3 regions of the Enterobacter sp. SA187 genome follow, and region 3 is predicted to be linked to each of the others. Evidence: predicted binding sites of a transcription regulator. Region 3 holds the regulator's gene; each other region holds the start of a gene.

Region 1 (5,963 bases), 1.1 Mb from region 3:
TCGAACTCCAGATTTTGCGCGTGCTGCATCATCTGCGCTTCCAGTTCGTGGATCTTCTGCTGCATCGCTTTTGGCGTCAGCAGGCGTTCCAGGCTCTCTTCCACCACCGGCGAGCGGGACTTACCGCGGCCTTTCGCTTTGGTTTTCGCGATGTTCTCGCCCAGCGCCAGAATATCCACCACTTTCTTGTTCAGACCCTGCGGCGTAATGCCGTGCTCGACGTTGTACTGGTGCTGTTTCTCGCGACGACGTTCGGTTTCGCTGATGGCTTTCGCCATCGACGCGGTGATGCGATCGCCGTAGAGAATGGCTTTACCGTTAACGTTACGCGCCGCGCGACCGATGGTCTGGATCAGCGAGCGTTCAGAACGCAGGAAGCCTTCTTTGTCGGCATCGAGGATCGCCACCAGCGACACCTCCGGCATATCCAGCCCCTCACGCAAGAGGTTAATGCCCACCAGCACGTCAAATTCGCCAAGACGCAGGTCGCGGATGATCTCCATACGCTCCACGGTATCGATATCTGAGTGCAGATAGCGCACCTTTTCGCCATGCTCTTCGAGGTACTCGGTCAAATCCTCGGCCATACGTTTGGTGAGCGTGGTGACCAGCACACGCTCGTTGATGGCGACGCGCTTGCGGATCTCGGAAAGCAGATCGTCCACCTGGGTCGCCACCGGGCGCACTTCGATAATCGGATCCAGCAGGCCGGTCGGACGCACCACCTGGTCGACAATATCTTCCCCTGATTTTTCCAGCTCGTAAGGACCCGGCGTCGCCGACACGTAGATGGTCTGCGGCGCCAGGGCTTCGAACTCTTCAAATTTCATCGGACGGTTATCCAGCGCCGACGGCAGACGGAAGCCATATTCCACCAGCGTCTCTTTTCGCGCGCGGTCGCCACGGTACATGCCGCCGATCTGCGGGATGGTGACGTGGGATTCGTCCACCACCAGCAGGCCATCCGCAGGCAGATAGTCAAACAGCGTTGGCGGCGCTTCCCCCGGCCCGCGACCGGAAAGGTAGCGGGAGTAGTTTTCCACCCCGGAGCAATAGCCCAGTTCGTTCATCATTTCGAGGTCAAACTGGGTGCGCTGCGTCAGGCGCTGCTCTTCCAGCAGTTTATTATTAGCAAGCAGGGTCTGACGGCGGTCGGCGAGATCGACTTTGATCTCTTCCATCGCCTGCACGATACGTTCGCGCGGCGTTACATAGTGCGTTTTCGGATACACGGTAAAGCGCTGGATAGACGATTCCACATGCCCGGTAAGCGGATCAAACAGCGACAGGCGCTCCACCTCTTCGTCGAACAGTTCGACGCGCAGCGCCATATCGTCGGATTCCGCCGGGAAAATATCGATCACTTCGCCGCGCACGCGGAATGTGCCGCGCTGGAACGCCTGATCGTTACGGGTGTATTGCAACTCCGCCAGGCGGCGCACGATGGCGCGCTGATCGATGATCATACCGGTGGTCAGGTGCAGCATCATTTTCAGGTACAGATCAGGATCGCCCAGACCGTAAATGGCCGATACGGAAGCCACCACCACCACGTCACGACGCTCCAGCAGGGCTTTGGTCGCCGACAGACGCATCTGTTCGATATGCTCGTTCACCGACGAATCTTTTTCGATAAAGGTGTCAGAGCTCGGCACATAGGCTTCCGGCTGGTAGTAATCGTAGTAGGAGACGAAATATTCCACGGCGTTATCCGGGAAGAACTCTTTCATCTCGCCATAGAGCTGCGCGGCCAGGGTTTTGTTAGGCGCCAGCACCATGGTCGGACGCTGAAGGTCGGCGATCACATTAGCGATGGTGAACGTTTTCCCTGAACCGGTTACCCCCAGCAAGGTTTGGTGCGCCAGTCCGTCTTCCAGCCCTTCTTTCAGGCGACGGATGGCCTCTGGCTGATCGCCAGAAGGTTTAAACGCAGAATTCAGTTTGAACGGTTTACTCATGAACGGCTACCTGGTGGAGGAATGAGCGGGCAGGTGATTAATTTTACTCGCGACGGCGATTTTTGCCAATAAAAAATACTGGATGAAAAACCAGTATCAGGCTAGTTTATGAAAGTGGAGGCGTAAACCTGCGCGCGCAACGGGCGGGACTTTATCCTGCCTGCGGCATAAAACGCTGCGCTAAAAAGGTTATCCCCAAAAAGTTTTCCTATTTAACATTTGTCAAGTGATGTCATGAAAGTTTTGTGGCAGTCAGTGACACTTTTTTTACAGGCATTGCTTTTATACAAGTTATTGATATTAAATAAATATACTGAAAAGCCGCGTTTCGCATCAATTCATGTCCAGGCCGCATGAACTCTCGCTTCTCACGTGTTTTCTAACTCTAATGCACATGGTTATCCACAGGAATAGTGGATAACTCCCGCCAGGCCATATCCCCTGCCGCTCAGCAAATTCCCGGTTTCAGGCGAGACGGCAATAACAAAAAATTTTTATCACTAAATTTTGCGTGGAACAAAGTGTGCCGTCGGGTAAAAGCCTGGCGATTCGGTGACCAAACCGTTTCGCTGATGCACCCTTTTCGCCTGCCACGCACCCACAGCGTGCAGGATTTTCTGCGGTAATCTCAGCGTGCGGTAAATTCCCGTCTTTTTGGTCATCCTGCTCCGAAAAATACGACTTTTGTCGGAGGTGGCAAGTCTTTTGCAACATCTCGTTTACAGAGTCAGCGCCAGTAGCCACCAGCAACAGGAGAAGCCCGATGTTACGTCTACGCGCAGTAAATCAGTATTACGGCGATCAGCATACGCTGTGGAACGTGGATTTAGATTTAGTGCCCGGCACCTGTACCACGGTGATGGGCTTACAGGGGATGGGGAAAACCACGCTGGTAAACTGTATCACCGGCAATCTGCCCATAGAGAGCGGCAGCATTATCTGGCAGGAAGCCAGCGCCCCGCCGCTGGATCTGTTACAGGTGACGGCGGCGCACCGCACGGCGATGGGGATTGGTTATGTGCCGCAGGATCGGCGGATCTTTTCCCAGCTGACGGTCGAGGAAAATCTGCATATTGCGATGCTGGCGGCAGGCGAGCCGGGCTGTGCGGTGACACCGGCGATCTACGATCTCTTTCCGGAACTGTACGCGCTGCGCCAGGTAAAGGGCGCGGGCTTGTCCGAAGACGACCAGTATCAGCTGGCGCTGGCCCGCGCACTGGTCACCCAACCGCGTTTGCTGATCCTTGATGAACCGACGCGGGGCGCGGGCCAGGCCTTTATCCATAAGCTCGGCAATTTACTGGTGCGGCTGAATCAGGATCTCGGCATGACCATCCTGCTGGCGGAGCAGCATTTGTCGTTTATCCGCCGCGTTGCCGACCGCTTCTGCCTGCTGCATCGCGGGCGCAACGTGGCGCAGGGGCATGTGCATCAGTTAGATGACCAGCTTATTTCCCACTGGATGACGCAGGATCAAGACCGCTGAGATCAAGATAATGACCGTTTTGCCGTTCCAGCGGCGCGTCTGCAAGCCAGGGGATCTCCCCCAGAAAAGGGGCGGGCAGCACGCGTCGCAGCGTTTCCAGATACTCCGCATGACGTTTGCCCGGCGGCTGCACGTCGTTGGCGATCCAGCCTGCCAGCCGTAACCCCGCCTGACGTACCGCCAGCGCGGTAAGCATCGCATGATTAATACAGCCGAGCTTCACGCCGACCACAAGTATTACCGGCAGCGCTTCCTGTCTCACCCAGTCCGCATAACTCTGGCGTTCTGTCAGCGGGGTGAACCAGCCGCCAGCGCCTTCCACCAGCACCCAGTCCGCCTGTGTTTCCAGCGCGCGTAAGCCTGCTGACATCACGCCAAAATCAATGGGGATCCCCTGATCGGCGCTGACGATATGCGGCGAGGTCGGCTCGGCAAAGATATAGGGATTTACCGCCTCATAGTCCAGCGTCAGGCTGGCGTGGCATTGCAGGGCCAGCGCGTCGCTGTTGCGCAGCCCGTCCAGGGTCATCTCGCTGCCGGAGGCCACAGGTTTATAACCCGCAGTGCGTTTTCCCCGCGCGGTTGCCGCCTGCAACAGCGCGCAGCTGGCGACGGTTTTCCCCACTTCGGTGTCCGTACCGGTGACAAAATAGCGTTCAGTCACGTTCAATTACTCCCCAGAATAGTGAATATGTCAGCGGATAGCGTCCCGCGCGTTGCGGCCACGCCAGCTGCAGGCGTTGCAGTTGTCCGCGGGTCAGCGCCTGGGCCTGACGCCCTTCATGCAGATGCGTGGCGCCGATGCCCTTCAGCGAACGCATGGCGCTGAGCGCATCGTCAAAATCCAGCGTGATATGCGCGAGCCCGCTGCGGCCGCGCCAGCCACTCACCGTGTCAGTCAGCTGCTGCGCCGGTAAAAAACGGTTGGCGTGCGGGTGATGATCCACCGCCTGCCAGGCCTGATTCAGCTCCGGCAGGGAGCCTGCCGCCAGCGTGGTAAAGGCCACCGCGCCACCGGGACGCACCACGCGGTTCAGCTCGCTTAACGCCTGATGCAGATCGTCACACCACTGCACCGCCAGATTGCTCCACGCCAGGTCAAACTGCGCGTGGTCAAAGGGCATCGCTTCAATATCTGCCAGCACATAGTGATGCGCGGCCTGCTGGCGGCGGGCTTCGTCGAGCATGGGCGCGGAGAGATCAAGCGCAGTCACCTGCGCGCCCTGCTCACGCCAGTAACGGCTGAGGGTTCCCGGACCGCAACCGGCGTCGAGCACCCGTTCAACGGATCGTTCACCGGTCATCGCCAGCAGCAGTTCGGCGCTTTGCGTCTGCAATTGCGCATGATGGGCATAGCCCTGCGCGGCGCGGCCAAAGGCGGCGGCGACCGCAGATTTATTCACCGGCGTCATGCAGCGCCTCCAGCAAACGATCAATGTCCTGCGGTTCATGATCTGCCGTCAGGGTCAGCCGCAGACGCGCGGTGCCCGGCGGCACGGTGGGCGGGCGGATCGCCGTCACCCAGCAGCCCGCCTGCCGCAGCCGCGCGGCCAGATCCAGCGCCCGTCCGTTATCGCCGACGATCAGCGGCTGAATGGCGCTCTGTGACGCGGTCATGCTGACATCCAGCGCCTGCGCGCCTGCGCGAAAACGGTCAATCAGCGCGCCGAGTTTTTCCCGCCGGGCAGCGCCGTCGGCCTGGCGGATCACCGCCAGCGAGGCGCTGATGGCCATCGCCTGGGCGGGCGGCATGGCGGTGCTGTAAATCAGATGGCGGGCAAACTGCACCAGGTAATCTGCCAGCGCCTCGCTGCACAATACGGCCGCGCCGCTGACGCCAAAACCTTTGCCGAAAGTGACGATCAGCAGTTCCGGGCGGATGCCTGCGGCGTGACAGCTGCCGCGTCCTTCCGGCCCGGTGACGCCGGTGCCGTGGGCATCATCCACCAGCAGCCAGGCGGACGCGCTTTGCGCGGCGGCGGCAATTTCCGCCAGCGGCGCGCTGTCGCCGTCCATGCTGAACACCCCTTCGGTGATCACCAGCTGTTGTCCGGCGCAGGGCTTATCCAGCAGCCCTGTCAGGCTTTGCACGTCATTGTGCGCATAGCGCCGTAGCTGCGCCGGGCTGAAGGCCGCTGCTTCCAGCAGCGAGGCGTGGCTGAGCTTGTCGGCGACAAGCCGGTCATCCTCACCCGCCAGCGCGGCGATCACCGCCTGGTTGGCGGCGAAACCGGAGATAAACAGCAGCGCGCGCGGGTAGCCCAGCCAGTCCGCCAGCTCCGCTTCCAGCGCCTGATGCGCCCCGGTGTAGCCGCTGACGTGCCCGGAGCCGCCGCTGCCTACGCCATAGCGTTCCGCGCCCTGCTGCCAGGCGCGGATCACCTGCGGATGCTGGCTGAGGCCCAGATAGTCATTGGAGGAAAAGTTACAAAAGCGCTCGCCGTCGTGTGTCAGCCAGCGCCCGGCACCCTGCTCCATCACGCGCCGGGTGCGCAGCGCCTGCGCCGCGCGACGTTTGT
Region 2 (5,963 bases), 1.3 Mb from region 3:
CATCCACAGCAGCGGCTGTGCCAGCAGCGTACGCAGGGAGATCACCAGCACGCCGCCGTTAGCCTGATGCACCAGGCCCGGTTGCAGGGCAATCTCATTATTAAACTGACGCAGGCAGCCAAAAAGCTGCTCTGCTTCTACCCAGTCGGCAATGACGACCGGGTTTTTGGAGACGAAGTCGGCCAGCGGATCCGTTGAGGCTTCAAAGGTAACGCTTCGACCAGCGATCTGGTATTGCCCACCAGTAAACGGCTGATCTTCCGGCAGTAATTGACCCACAGCATCAGCAATAATACCCAGATACTCCACTTCCTCCGGCGCTTTTGCCAGCAAAAAGCGTGACGATGCCAGCGGATGAAGCAGTTGCTCCAGCGCGTACTGTAAGCGGGGTTGCGTATCGCCGAGGGATAAATCCTCCTCAGACGGCGCACAAGATTGTGTAAATACCTCCTGATAACTGTCGGTATCAGGGACAAGGTCTTGCCAGGCGAGTTTAGTAATGGTCAAAGTTGAGGTTTTATCGTCAGAAGTAAAGGGCGGAATTATACCGTAAGCGGCAAAGCATCACACCAGTAATACGCGATTTCCTGACCGCAAAGTCGTCTGCGTGTTCACAGGATATGATTTCTTTTCAGCAGATTGCTAAAAAACTGATATTCTGAACTGAGTTACAGGGTAACACTGAGATCGCGATGAAATACCAACAACTGGAAAATCTTGAAAGCGGCTGGAAATGGAAGTACCTGGTGAAAAAGCACCGTGAAGGTGAATTAATCACGCGCTATATAGAAACCAGTGCGGCAAAAGAGGCCGTGGATCAGCTGTTGACGCTCGAAAATGACCCGGTTCGTGTGAATGCCTGGATTGAACAACACATGAATGCGGCATTAATGAATCGCATGAAGCAGACTATTCGCGCCCGACGCAAACGTCACTTTAATGCCGAGCACCAGCACACCCGTAAAAAATCCATCGATCTGGAATTTATGGTCTGGCAGCGCCTGGCAGGGCTGGCCCAGCGCCGTGGAAAAACGCTCTCAGAAACCATAGTGCAACTGATTGAAGATGCCGAACACAAAGAGAAATACGCCAGTAAAATGTCGACGCTTAAGCACGATTTGCAGGCGCTGTTAGGCAAAGAATAAACCCGCGATATTTTTCACGCCGGATCGCAGGCAATAAAAAACCCCGCAGCGCGGGGTTTTTTTAAGACGTAAACTTAAGCCTGCGGCTGAGTTACAACGTCTTTGATACCTTTAACTTCGATCTCAACGCGACGATCCGGAGCCAGGCAATCGATCAGCGCAGGGCGCGCTTTCACGTTGTCACAGGTGCTGCCGGTAACCGGGTTGGATTCGCCCATACCACGAGCAGAGATCTTGTTGGACGGGATACCTTTAGAGATCAGGTAGTCAACAACAGACTGAGCACGTTTCTCGGACAGACCCTGGTTGTAAGCGTCAGAACCGATGCGGTCGGTGAAGCCCAGAACAACTACGGAACCGTCTTTCGGATCCAGGTTGCTCAGCTGGGAGTACATCTGATCCAGAGCCTGCTGGCCTTCTGGTTTCAGAGTCGCTTTGTTGAAGTTGAACAGTACGTCAGACTTCAGGGTGAAGTGCTTGGTGGATACCTGCGGAGCCGGAGCCGGTGCCGGAGCAACTACCGGAGCAACGTCTTCCTGCTGACCGAAGCGGTAAGAAACACCTAAGCTCAGCAGACCGTTGTCCTGACGGGTACCAACAGTTTGCGCGTCGCCGATGTTGTTAACCCACTGGTATTCCAGACGGGTAGCGATGTCACGGGTAACTGCCCACTCAACACCACCAGCGAATACCGGGGAAACACCGGTGTCGTGGTCTTTAGCGTGGAAATCAGCGCCAGGAACGTTGGCTTTAGCGTCTGCACGCCAAACCATACCACCCAGACGGGTGTAAACGTCCAGATCGTCAGCAACCGGGTAGCTCAGTTTGGTAGTCAGCTGAACGCCTTGAGCTTTGAACGCACCGTTTACGGTGTCGCCTTTATAGGCTTCGCGGCCCAGCCAGTCGTAACCCAGTTCAAAACCAACGTACGGGTTAACCTGATAGCCACCGAACGCACCAGCACCCAGCTGGTCATTACGGGTCGGGCCGTCATTAGGAATGAAACCAGTATCGTGGAATTGGGACCAGCCCAGTTTACCACCGGCATACCAGGTATTATCTTTCGGAGCGGCCTGCGCTACAGTAGCGAAGCCAGCCAGTGCCACTGCAATCGCGATAGCTGTCTTTTTCATTTTTTGCGCCTCGTTATCATCCAAAATTCGCCATGAATTTCTCGCCAGAGAAAACACGGTTTAAATCCTTCACCGGGGGTATTGCTCTAAGTATCTCTACCGATATCTTCGGTTTATGCCGAGCACCCCTGGCGATGTAAAGTCTACAACGTAGTTGGAAACTTACAAGTGTGAAGTCCGTCAGGCATATGAAAAAAAAAGCTTTCTGCGTGCATTATTTAACATTTATGACGAGAATATAATCAATGCAAAACAGCGCAAACCGCACCAGACAGGCATTGCAGCACGATTTCGCTTAAGAACCGGTCAGCCCAGGAATTCACAAAAAAAATCCCAGGAATTATCTTAAACTGGCTTAATGATACAAATTTGAGTGAATTTTTAGCCCGGAAAGCTGTCTTGTGGCGTGAGGATCCCTCCGCACGGGACGCATAATAAAGCCCATCGCATTACCTTCTTCAGCCGCCTGAACCAGACGCTGATGTTCATCATCCGTCAGTTCTTCTGTATGCCAGCCGATAACAACACTGTAATTGCCGGTGCGTAACGCTCTGATCATGGATTCCAGGGTATCATCCGGGGAAAGCTGGCTGATCTGCATCAGTTTGGTCAACGGCAGCCCTGCCGCCTGAACCCACTGACGGCTTAATTTTTGCTGCGGGGTTAACCATAGCTGCCAGCGCGACTGCTGACCGAGCTGTTGCAGAAGGGGCAGTAACAGCAACTGCGTCATGCCGGGCTGGTCTTCACGATAAACCACTTCGCTGATAAGGCCAGTCGAGTCGCCAGCCGGTTTTGCCTGTGTGCGGTTGCCCGTCATAGCGTTAAGTGTTGATGCACGATTAGCGTAGCCTGAAGTGTACATAATCAATCCAGCCCTGATAGTTACTGTATGGATGTACAGTAACTCCTGGACGTACAAAGATCAACCTCAATTTCTGAAAGCACCTCGCAAATTTGCGGGATAACTGATGTCCGTTAAAAAATCATCTTGCCCGCCGCGGACAACTTCCCTATGTTCCTCATTAACGGATCCGTTACTACCAGAAGATGCCTTTATGCCATGATTTTAAAGGAATAATCATGAAAGATATGTCTTATCAACGGATCCATGAATCACGTGAATACCTCTCAGAGTTGGGTACTATTCGCCATCGAACGCTGTTCGGCGGTTACAGTCTTTCCGTTGATGATACGGTGTTCGCCATGGTGGCAAAGGGGGATCTTTACCTTCGCGCCTGTGAGCAAAGTGCTGAATACCGTGCGCAACATCCGGCTCCGTTACTGACGATGATGAAAAGGGGCAGGCCAGTAGTACTGAACTATTACCGCGTTGATGACAGCTTGTGGCAGGACAGGGATACGCTGATGAAGCTTTCCACCTGGTCGCTTGCCGCCGCGTGGAAAGAAAAGATGCAGCGCCTCTGCAAGCCCCGGCTTAAAGATCTACCGAACCTGAATTTTCAGCTGGAGATGCTGCTGTGGGAAGCGGGCGTGACGGATGTCCTCACGCTGAAAAAACTGGGCGCTAAAGCGTGCTGGGTCAGGCTACGCACGCTTAATACACATCTGGGCGTTAACGTATTGCTGGCGCTGGAGGGAGCCATCGAAGGGATGCATCAGGCCGCGCTCCCGGCGCAGCAGCGCCAGGCATTGACGACATGGTTTACAGAGTTTGAGGCGGAGCATCGGAAACATCAGCGGACAACCTGACGCTGCAATCGGCTGATTTCAGGAAGCAGCGCTACCACCAGGCCGATCTGCTGTAAAACCAGTGGTTCTTTACTGTCCGGACGGGAATCCACCTGCGTAATGCGATCGGCCAGCTGTGCCAGCGTTTTCTGGACTCGTTCTTCATCAGCGGGGGCGTGGTGTAACGCGTCGTCAACGTAGCACACCGCGTCGTCCAGCAGAGTGAGGATCTCAGCAGAAGTCAGTTTTTCCCGGTGCGCGCCCAGCGCGGAAATGTAGCTGGTAAAAGTGTGGTTGAGGCACAACAGACGGAATGCGGCATCGCGCAGTTCCGTTGACGCGCCTGGCTCTGTTGACATATTGGATACCACCGACGCCAGTTCGGCATCGCGGTTATGGGCATCGCGCCTTGCAATACGGTACGCCATGCGGTTATCACGTCCCTGGTGATACTGCTCAAGGATAGCGTCAAGGTAGCGGCAGTTCGCATCAATGGCCCGTTCCAGCACGCGTGGAAGATTACGAAAACGCCAGTCCGGCCAGATAAAGCTCACCGCAGCCCAGGCAATCGCACAGCCGATAAGGGTGTCAATAATACGCGGAATGGCAACTTCAAAGCCTTCCCCAAGCAGGTTAAAGCACAGCAGTACCAGCAGGGTAATAAACATGGTGGCATGGGCGTACTGCACATTGCGGAAGGCGAAGAACAGCACGCCGGTAATGACGATCAAAATCAGTTGCCCTTCAATGGACGGCACAAAATAGAGCACCGGCAGGCCAATCGCCACGCCCACCAGCGTGCCGATAATACGCAGCGCCAGACGGTGCCGGGTGGCGTTGTAGTTGGGCTGGCAGACAAAGAGGCTGGTCAGCAGGATCCAGTAACCGTGTTCCAGGCCGGTAAACTGTATAAAAGCGTAACCGACACACAACACCACAGACATGCGTATGGCGTGGCGAAAAAGTGCTGATTCCGGCGACAGATTGCGGCTGAGGCGGGCGCGAATGTCGCTCATGCCGTTAAGACCCTCATCCGCCAGCATGTTATCGGTGTCGTTGCGCGGCAGGGTCTGCGCCTGCTCAGATTCGATCGTCGCCAGCTGTGCGTCAATCGCGCGAAGGTTTTGCAGCAGAAAGCCCAGCGCTTTCATCTGTTCGTCAGACGTGCCGTCGCCGCGGGCACGCTCCAGCGCGGCATCAAGATGGGTAAAAGCGCGCTCGAAGCGGCCATCATGCTGATAGGGCTCGCGTAATAAAATGCAGCGTGATAAATGCGCGCAGGCCTGCGACTGCATGGAGAGCAGGCGCTGAAAGCGGAACATCACGTCGCTGTAGCGAAACTGTTCCCGCAGCGTCTGATACTGGATATGAGACGAACTGGCGCGCTCGTGAATATCCTGCGCGACAAAATAGTAGTGCAGGGTTCGCCGGGTGCCGCGTTGCCCACGATCCCCGCGCAGACGCGTTAATAATGAACTTTTCGTCTGGTTCAGCGTGGAAACCAGCTGGCCGTTCGCCAGCGCCAGGTCATACAGCGGCGCCTGGCTTTCATCTTCGATATCGGGATCGAACAGGCGGGATTTCAGCTCCAGAAAATGCGCCAGCTGTTCATAGCAACGCGCAAGGTTGTCCTGTAGCGGGCGGATCGGGAAGACCAGATGACCAATCAGCGTCAACAGGTTAAACCAGACAGCCCCCGCCAGCAGCAGAAGGGGTTGCTGATACCATTGCTCGTAAAGCGAGATGCCGAGCATGGTGTAAATGGCGATCAGCAGACCGCCAAAGGCAATAGTCGCGTAGCGCTGCCCAAGCCCGCCCAGCAGAATAAATCCGCTGGTGGAAATGATCAGCCCCAGCGCAAACAGCCACGGCCACGGGAACAGCAGTTCTACCGAGGCGGAGGCGATAAAAAAGGAGATCAACGTGATCAGCAGATTACGTAAACGGCCGGCGAGGCGGTCATCCAGATCGGCCAGCGCCGCCGCCACGACGC
Region 3 (5,963 bases):
AGTCGGGCTTTTTCATGTCCTTTCTCCTTCATAAATAATGCTTCAGATATAGCACACCTGCGTGCGGATCTCGGCGTTTAAGGCAGAACATGATAAAGTGGATGTTTTCGCACCCGGCCACCAGAGGATGCCCATGGATAAGACCACTTCGCAGGAGATGTTAGCGCAGGCTGAAAAGCTCTGCGTGCAACGCAATGTGCGCCTGACTCCACAGCGCCTGGAAGTATTACGGCTATTAAGCCTGCAGGAAGGGGCGATCAGCGCTTACGATCTGCTGGATTTATTACGGGTATCTGAGCCACAGGCGAAGCCGCCCACGGTGTATCGTGCGCTGGACTTCCTGCTGGAGCAGGGCTTTGTGCATAAAGTTGAGTCCACCAACAGCTATGTGCTGTGTCATCTTTTTGATAATCCGGCCCATACGTCGGCAATGTTTATCTGCGATCGTTGCGGAGCCGTCAAAGAAGAAGCGGCGGAAGGTGTGGAAGATATTATGCATGGTCTGGCCGCGCGAATGGGTTTTGCGCTACGCCATAATGTCATTGAAGCGCATGGTTTATGTGCGGCATGTTCAGAAGTGGAAGCCTGTCGTCATCAGGGTGCCTGTCAGCACGATCACAGCATTCAGGTGAAGAAAAAACCGCGTTAGAAATAAGGTGGGAATGTAGAGAGAGGTTGGTACATCCTTGTACCTTTCGGGCAGGGTAGCTGTAACGCTAATTGCCGCAGAAGTCCGTGATTACCAGCGGTAATCGTGACGGGTTTCCCAGTCACCAACTTCTTTCTCAGCCTGGTCTTTCTGGTAGCCGTAACGCTCCTGAATTTTACCAACCAGCTGGTCGCGTTTACCTTCGATGACAGTCATATCATCGTCGGTTAATTTACCCCACTGTTCTTTCGCTTTACCTTTGAACTGTTTCCAGTTACCGCCGACTTCGTCTTTATTCATAATGATATCCTCATCGTTCGGTTTGAATAAAAATATATTCAGTATCCATCAGTTCGTTCGATTTCTGCTGAACGTGATAATTATTGTAGTTAAGGAGATGTCGAAGCGGAGATTATTCGGAATATTTAACCATCAACGCAATAAAGCGCCAGTGAACTTATGAGAACCAGGTGCCGTGCTGCCAGTGCTGACGCCAGATCCACGCCAGCGTAATCCCACGCAGCGCCAGGAAGACGGTTAACGACAGCCATAAACCATGATTACCGAGCAGCGGTACGCTGAGCAGCGTCAGGGCAAAACCGGCGGCGGCGATGGCCATACTGTTACGCATTTCCGTCCCGCGGGTAGCACCGATAAACATGCCGTCGAGCAGATAACACCATACCCCCACGATCGGTAAAATCACCTGCCAGCCAAGGTAGTGCCCGGCAAGCCGTTGCAGATCCGGCAGGGAGGTCAGCAGCGAAATAATCTGCTCACCGGCCAGCGCGTACACCATCGCAAACGCCAGCGCCACTATCCCCGACTGCCGACAGGCCGCCTGCCAGACGCTGAGCAACTGGCTGCCATCGCGCGCGCCATAGGCCTGCCCGGAATGGGCCTCAACTGCATAGGCAAAACCATCCAGGGCGTAGGCGGTAAAAGTCAGCAGCGTCATCAGCACGGCGTTCACCGCCACGATGTCGCCACCCAGACGCGCGCCCATCACGGTAATGGAACCAAAGCACAGCTGAAGCAGCAGCGAGCGCAGCATGATGTCGCGGTTAAGCGCCAGCAGCCGCCTTATATTGCCGCGCCAGGCGGTCTTCAGCATCGCCAGGCTGATCCCCCGGCGACGCAACCCGCGTTGTACCATCAGCAGGCCGACCACAAAAGTGGCGTATTCCGCAATGACGGTGGCGAGCGCAGCGCCCTGCACGTTCATGTGCAGCCCCATCACCAGCCATAAATCGAGGGCAATATTCAGCACGTTGCCCACCACCAGCAGCACCACAGGCGCGCGGGCATACTGGATACCCAGCAGCCAGCCGAGCAGCACCAGGTTCGCCAGCGACGCCGGGGCGCTCAGCCAGCGGATCTCCAGAAAACGCCGCGCCTGCTCCAGCACCGCGTCGTTGCCGCCCACAATGTGCAGTGTGAGATTAATCAGCGGGGTCTGACAGAGGATGATGGCGAAACCGGCGATCAACGCCAGCAGCAGTGGTTGCACCAGCGCCCGCGCAAGGGCATGGGGATCTTTTGCGCCAAAGGCCTGGGCGGTAAAACCGGTGGTACTCATGCGCAGAAAAAGCAGCAGCATAAACAGGAAGCTGGTGGCCATGGCGCCAACCGCCACGCCGCCCAGATACACCGGGCTGTCGAGATGACCAATGACTGCGGTATCCACCAGCCCCAACAGCGGCACGGTGATATTGGAAAAAATCATCGGCAGCGCAAGACGCCACAACGCTTTGTCGGAAGTCGTCAGAAAGGCCACGTTGAATTACCAGAAGGGAAACGGACGCGCGGCGGCAATCATGATGTTGCCGCCGCGTGGAAAGAAGAGATTAAAGCCACTCACCGTTGCGGATCACGCCGACGGCCAGCCCTTCGATGGTGAAACTCTGCTCGCGCAGGTCAACCACGATAGGAGAAAACTCGCTGTTTTCCGGCAGCAGTTGCACGGTATTACCCTGACGCTTCAGGCGCTTAACGGTCACTTCATCGTCAATACGCGCGACCACGACCTGGCCGTTGCGGGCTTCCTGGGTTTTGTGCACCGCCAGCAGATCGCCGTCCATAATGCCGATATCTTTCATCGACATGCCGCTAACGCGCAGCAGGAAGTCTGCATTCGGTTTAAAGAGATTGGGATCGACCTGATAATGGCCTTCAATGTGCTGCTGCGCCAGCAGCGGTTCACCTGCCGCGACACGCCCGACCAGCGGCAGTCCGTCAACATCTTCAAGCAGTAAACGAATACCGCGGGACGCGCCGGAAACGATCTCCAGCACGCCTTTGCGCGCCAGCGCTTTCAGGTGTTCCTCAGCCGCGTTCGGGGAACGGAACCCCAAGCGCTGCGCGATCTCCGCACGCGTCGGCGGCATGCCTGTCTGGCTGATGTGATCCCGAATGAGATCAAACACCTCTTGCTGCCTGGCCGTTAAAGCTTTCATACCGCCCCCTGGTTGCATATACAGTTATGCTGTGAGTATATACAGGCAAAGTGAAATTTGGAATCGAATTTTGAGCAAAACAGCGGAGTTTGTCGATTTATGCGAGCATTATCGATAATGCGACCACAACAGCATGCCCCAGGTGGCGAGCGCCAGCAGGATGGACATCAGCACCGCCGCCGAGCCCATATCCTTTGCGCGCCCGGAAAGTTCATGAAAATCCGTGCCGATACGGTCCACCACCGCTTCAATCGCGCTGTTCAGAATTTCCACTATCATTACCAGCGCTACCGAGCCGATCAGCAGCACGCGCGTGATAGCGTCCACATCCAGCCAGCAGGCAATGGCAATCGCCAGGATCACCGCTACCGCTTCCTGACGAAACGCCGCTTCGTTGATCCAGGCGGCGCGAACGCCTTTCCAGGAGTACCCTGCTGCTTTTATGATGCGAGTAAACCCAGTGGTATTATTGGCCATCAAAAGAACCTTTTTATGTAATTAGCGTCAATGTCTATGCAAGCAGACCTTGGTACAACAGAATTTACGCGCGCTTTCTGATATTCTTGCGGCGCAACAGGATTATTAACCAGAGGCTTCACATCGTATATGTCCGGCTGGCCACGAATTTACTACAAATTACTTAATTTACCATTAGGCGCGTTGGTAAAAAGCAAGCCCATTCCGGCAGAACCTGCCCAGGAACTGGGACTTGATACCTCACGCCCTATTATGTACGTCTTACCGTACAACTCGAAGGCAGATTTACTGACCCTGCGCGCGCAGTGTCTGGCAAACGATCTGCCCGATCCGCTGGAGCCACTCGAAATCGACGGCACGCTGCTGCCGCGCTATATCTTTATTCACAGCGGACCCCGCGTGTTCACCTGGTACACGCCGAAGGAAGAGTCGATCAAGCTGTTCCATGATTACCTCGATCTGCACCGCAACCACCCCGATCTGGACGTGCAAATGGTGCCGGTGTCGGTGATGTTTGGCCGCTCGCCGGGTCGTGAGAAAGGCGAGGTCAACCCGCCGCTGCGTATGCTTAACGGCGTACAGAAATTCTTTGCTATCTCCTGGCTGGGACGCGACAGCTTTGTGCGCTTCTCGCCGCCGGTTTCGCTGCGCCGCATGGCCACCGAACATGGCACTGACAAAATTATCGCCCAGAAACTGGCGCGTGTCGCGCGGATGCATTTTGCCCGCCAGCGTCTGGCCGCGGTCGGCCCGCGCCTGCCTGCGCGTCAGGATCTGTTCAATAAATTGCTGGCCTCAAAAGCCATTGCCCGCGCGGTGGAAGACGAAGCGCGCAGCAAAAAGATCTCCCATGAAAAGGCACAGCAAAATGCCGTCGCCCTGATGGAAGAGATTGCGGCGAACTTCTCCTATGAAATGATCCGCGTCTCTGACCGCATTCTGAGCTTTACCTGGAACCGGCTGTATCAGGGGATCAACGTCCACAACGCCGAGCGCGTGCGTCAGTTGGCCCACGACGGTCACGAGATCGTCTATGTGCCCTGCCACCGCAGCCACATGGATTATCTGCTGCTCTCCTACGTGCTTTACCACCAGGGGCTGGTGCCGCCGCATATCGCCGCCGGTATTAACCTAAACTTCTGGCCCGCCGGGCCGATTTTCCGCCGCCTTGGCGCGTTCTTTATCCGTCGTACCTTTAAGGGCAACAAACTCTATTCGACGGTGTTCCGTGAGTATCTCGGCGAGCTGTTCAGCCGGGGTTATTCGGTGGAGTACTTTGTGGAAGGCGGTCGTTCCCGTACCGGGCGTCTGCTCGATCCGAAGACCGGCACCCTGTCGATGACCCTTCAGGCGATGTTACGCGGCGGCACCCGTCCTATTACGTTAGTGCCGATTTACATCGGCTACGAGCACGTGATGGAAGTGGGTACTTACGCCAAAGAGCTGCGCGGCGCGACCAAAGAGAAAGAGAACCTGATGCAGATGGTGCGTGGCTTAAGCAAGCTGCGTAATCTGGGCCAGGGTTATGTGAACTTTGGCGAACCGATCCCGCTGAATGCGTATCTTAATCAGCATGTGCCGGAGTGGCGCGAAGCGATCGATCCTATTGAAGCGGTGCGCCCGGCGTGGCTGACGCCGACGGTGAATACCATCGCCGCCGAGCTGATGGTGCGTATTAACAACGCCGGTGCGGCGAACGCCATGAACCTGTGTTCGACGGCGCTGCTGGCGTCACGCCAGCGTTCGCTGACCCGCGAACAGCTGACCGAGCAGCTGGATTGTTATCTGGATCTGCTGCGCAATGCGCCTTATTCAGAAGACGCCACCGTGCCGGCCAGCACCGCGTCAGGGCTTATCGATCACGCGCTGCAAATGAACAAGTTTGAAGTCGAGAAAGATACCATCGGCGACATCATCATTCTGCCGCGCGAGCAGGCGGTGCTGATGACCTACTACCGTAACAACATCGCGCATATGCTGGTTCTGCCTTCCCTGATGGCGGCCATCATTACCCAGCATCGCCATATCTCCCGCGAGGAGATGCTGCGTCATGTTGAAGCGCTGTATCCGATGCTGAAAGCCGAGCTGTTCCTGCGCTGGGAAAAAGAGGCGTTAGGAGAGGTACTGGATACCCTGACCACCGAACTGCTGCGCCAGGGGCTGATCATTGATAAAGACGATCGTCTGCATATCAATCCGTCACGCTCCCGCACGCTGCAACTGCTGGCGGCCGGCGCCCGTGAAACGCTGCAACGCTATGCCATTACCTTCTGGCTGCTGAGCGCGAACCCGTCCATCAACCGCAGTACGCTGGAAAAAGAGAGCCGCACGCTGGCGCAGCGTCTGTCGGTGCTACACGGTATTAACGCGCCGGAGTTCTT

The links. The regulator LexA, encoded in region 3, represses DNA repair genes until DNA is damaged. The targets are predictions, from matches to a motif close to TNCTGTATGTACATACAGNA.
Region 1: a site for LexA is predicted at 2,035-2,054, ahead of uvrB (excinuclease ABC subunit UvrB). Genes of this name have one in related genera too.
Region 2: a site for LexA is predicted at 3,165-3,184, ahead of sulA (SOS-induced cell division inhibitor SulA). Genes of this name have one in related genera too.

Annotation. Positions count from the first base shown of each region.
Region 1 covers NZ_CP019113.1:2,599,503-2,605,465, reverse strand. Annotated here, with positions in the region: gene uvrB (excinuclease ABC subunit UvrB) at 1-1,958, opposite strand, end outside; gene BMF08_RS12455 (ABC transporter ATP-binding protein) at 2,722-3,444, shown strand; gene bioD (dethiobiotin synthase) at 3,407-4,108, opposite strand; gene bioC (malonyl-ACP O-methyltransferase BioC) at 4,101-4,856, opposite strand; gene bioF (8-amino-7-oxononanoate synthase) at 4,840-5,963, opposite strand, start outside.
Region 2 covers NZ_CP019113.1:2,834,856-2,840,818, forward strand. Annotated here, with positions in the region: gene BMF08_RS13455 (AAA family ATPase) at 1-507, opposite strand, end outside; gene matP (macrodomain Ter protein MatP) at 693-1,145, shown strand; gene ompA (porin OmpA) at 1,220-2,278, opposite strand; gene sulA (SOS-induced cell division inhibitor SulA) at 2,634-3,143, opposite strand; gene BMF08_RS13480 (TfoX/Sxy family DNA transformation protein) at 3,362-3,991, shown strand; gene yccS (YccS family putative transporter) at 3,976-5,963, opposite strand, start outside.
Region 3 covers NZ_CP019113.1:1,497,512-1,503,474, reverse strand. Annotated here, with positions in the region: gene BMF08_RS07225 (cupin domain-containing protein) at 1-16, opposite strand, end outside; gene zur (zinc uptake transcriptional repressor Zur) at 134-649, shown strand; gene BMF08_RS07215 (CsbD family protein) at 740-949, opposite strand; gene dinF (MATE family efflux transporter DinF) at 1,107-2,426, opposite strand; gene lexA (transcriptional repressor LexA) at 2,497-3,105, opposite strand; gene BMF08_RS07200 (diacylglycerol kinase) at 3,214-3,582, opposite strand; gene plsB (glycerol-3-phosphate 1-O-acyltransferase PlsB) at 3,712-5,963, shown strand, end outside.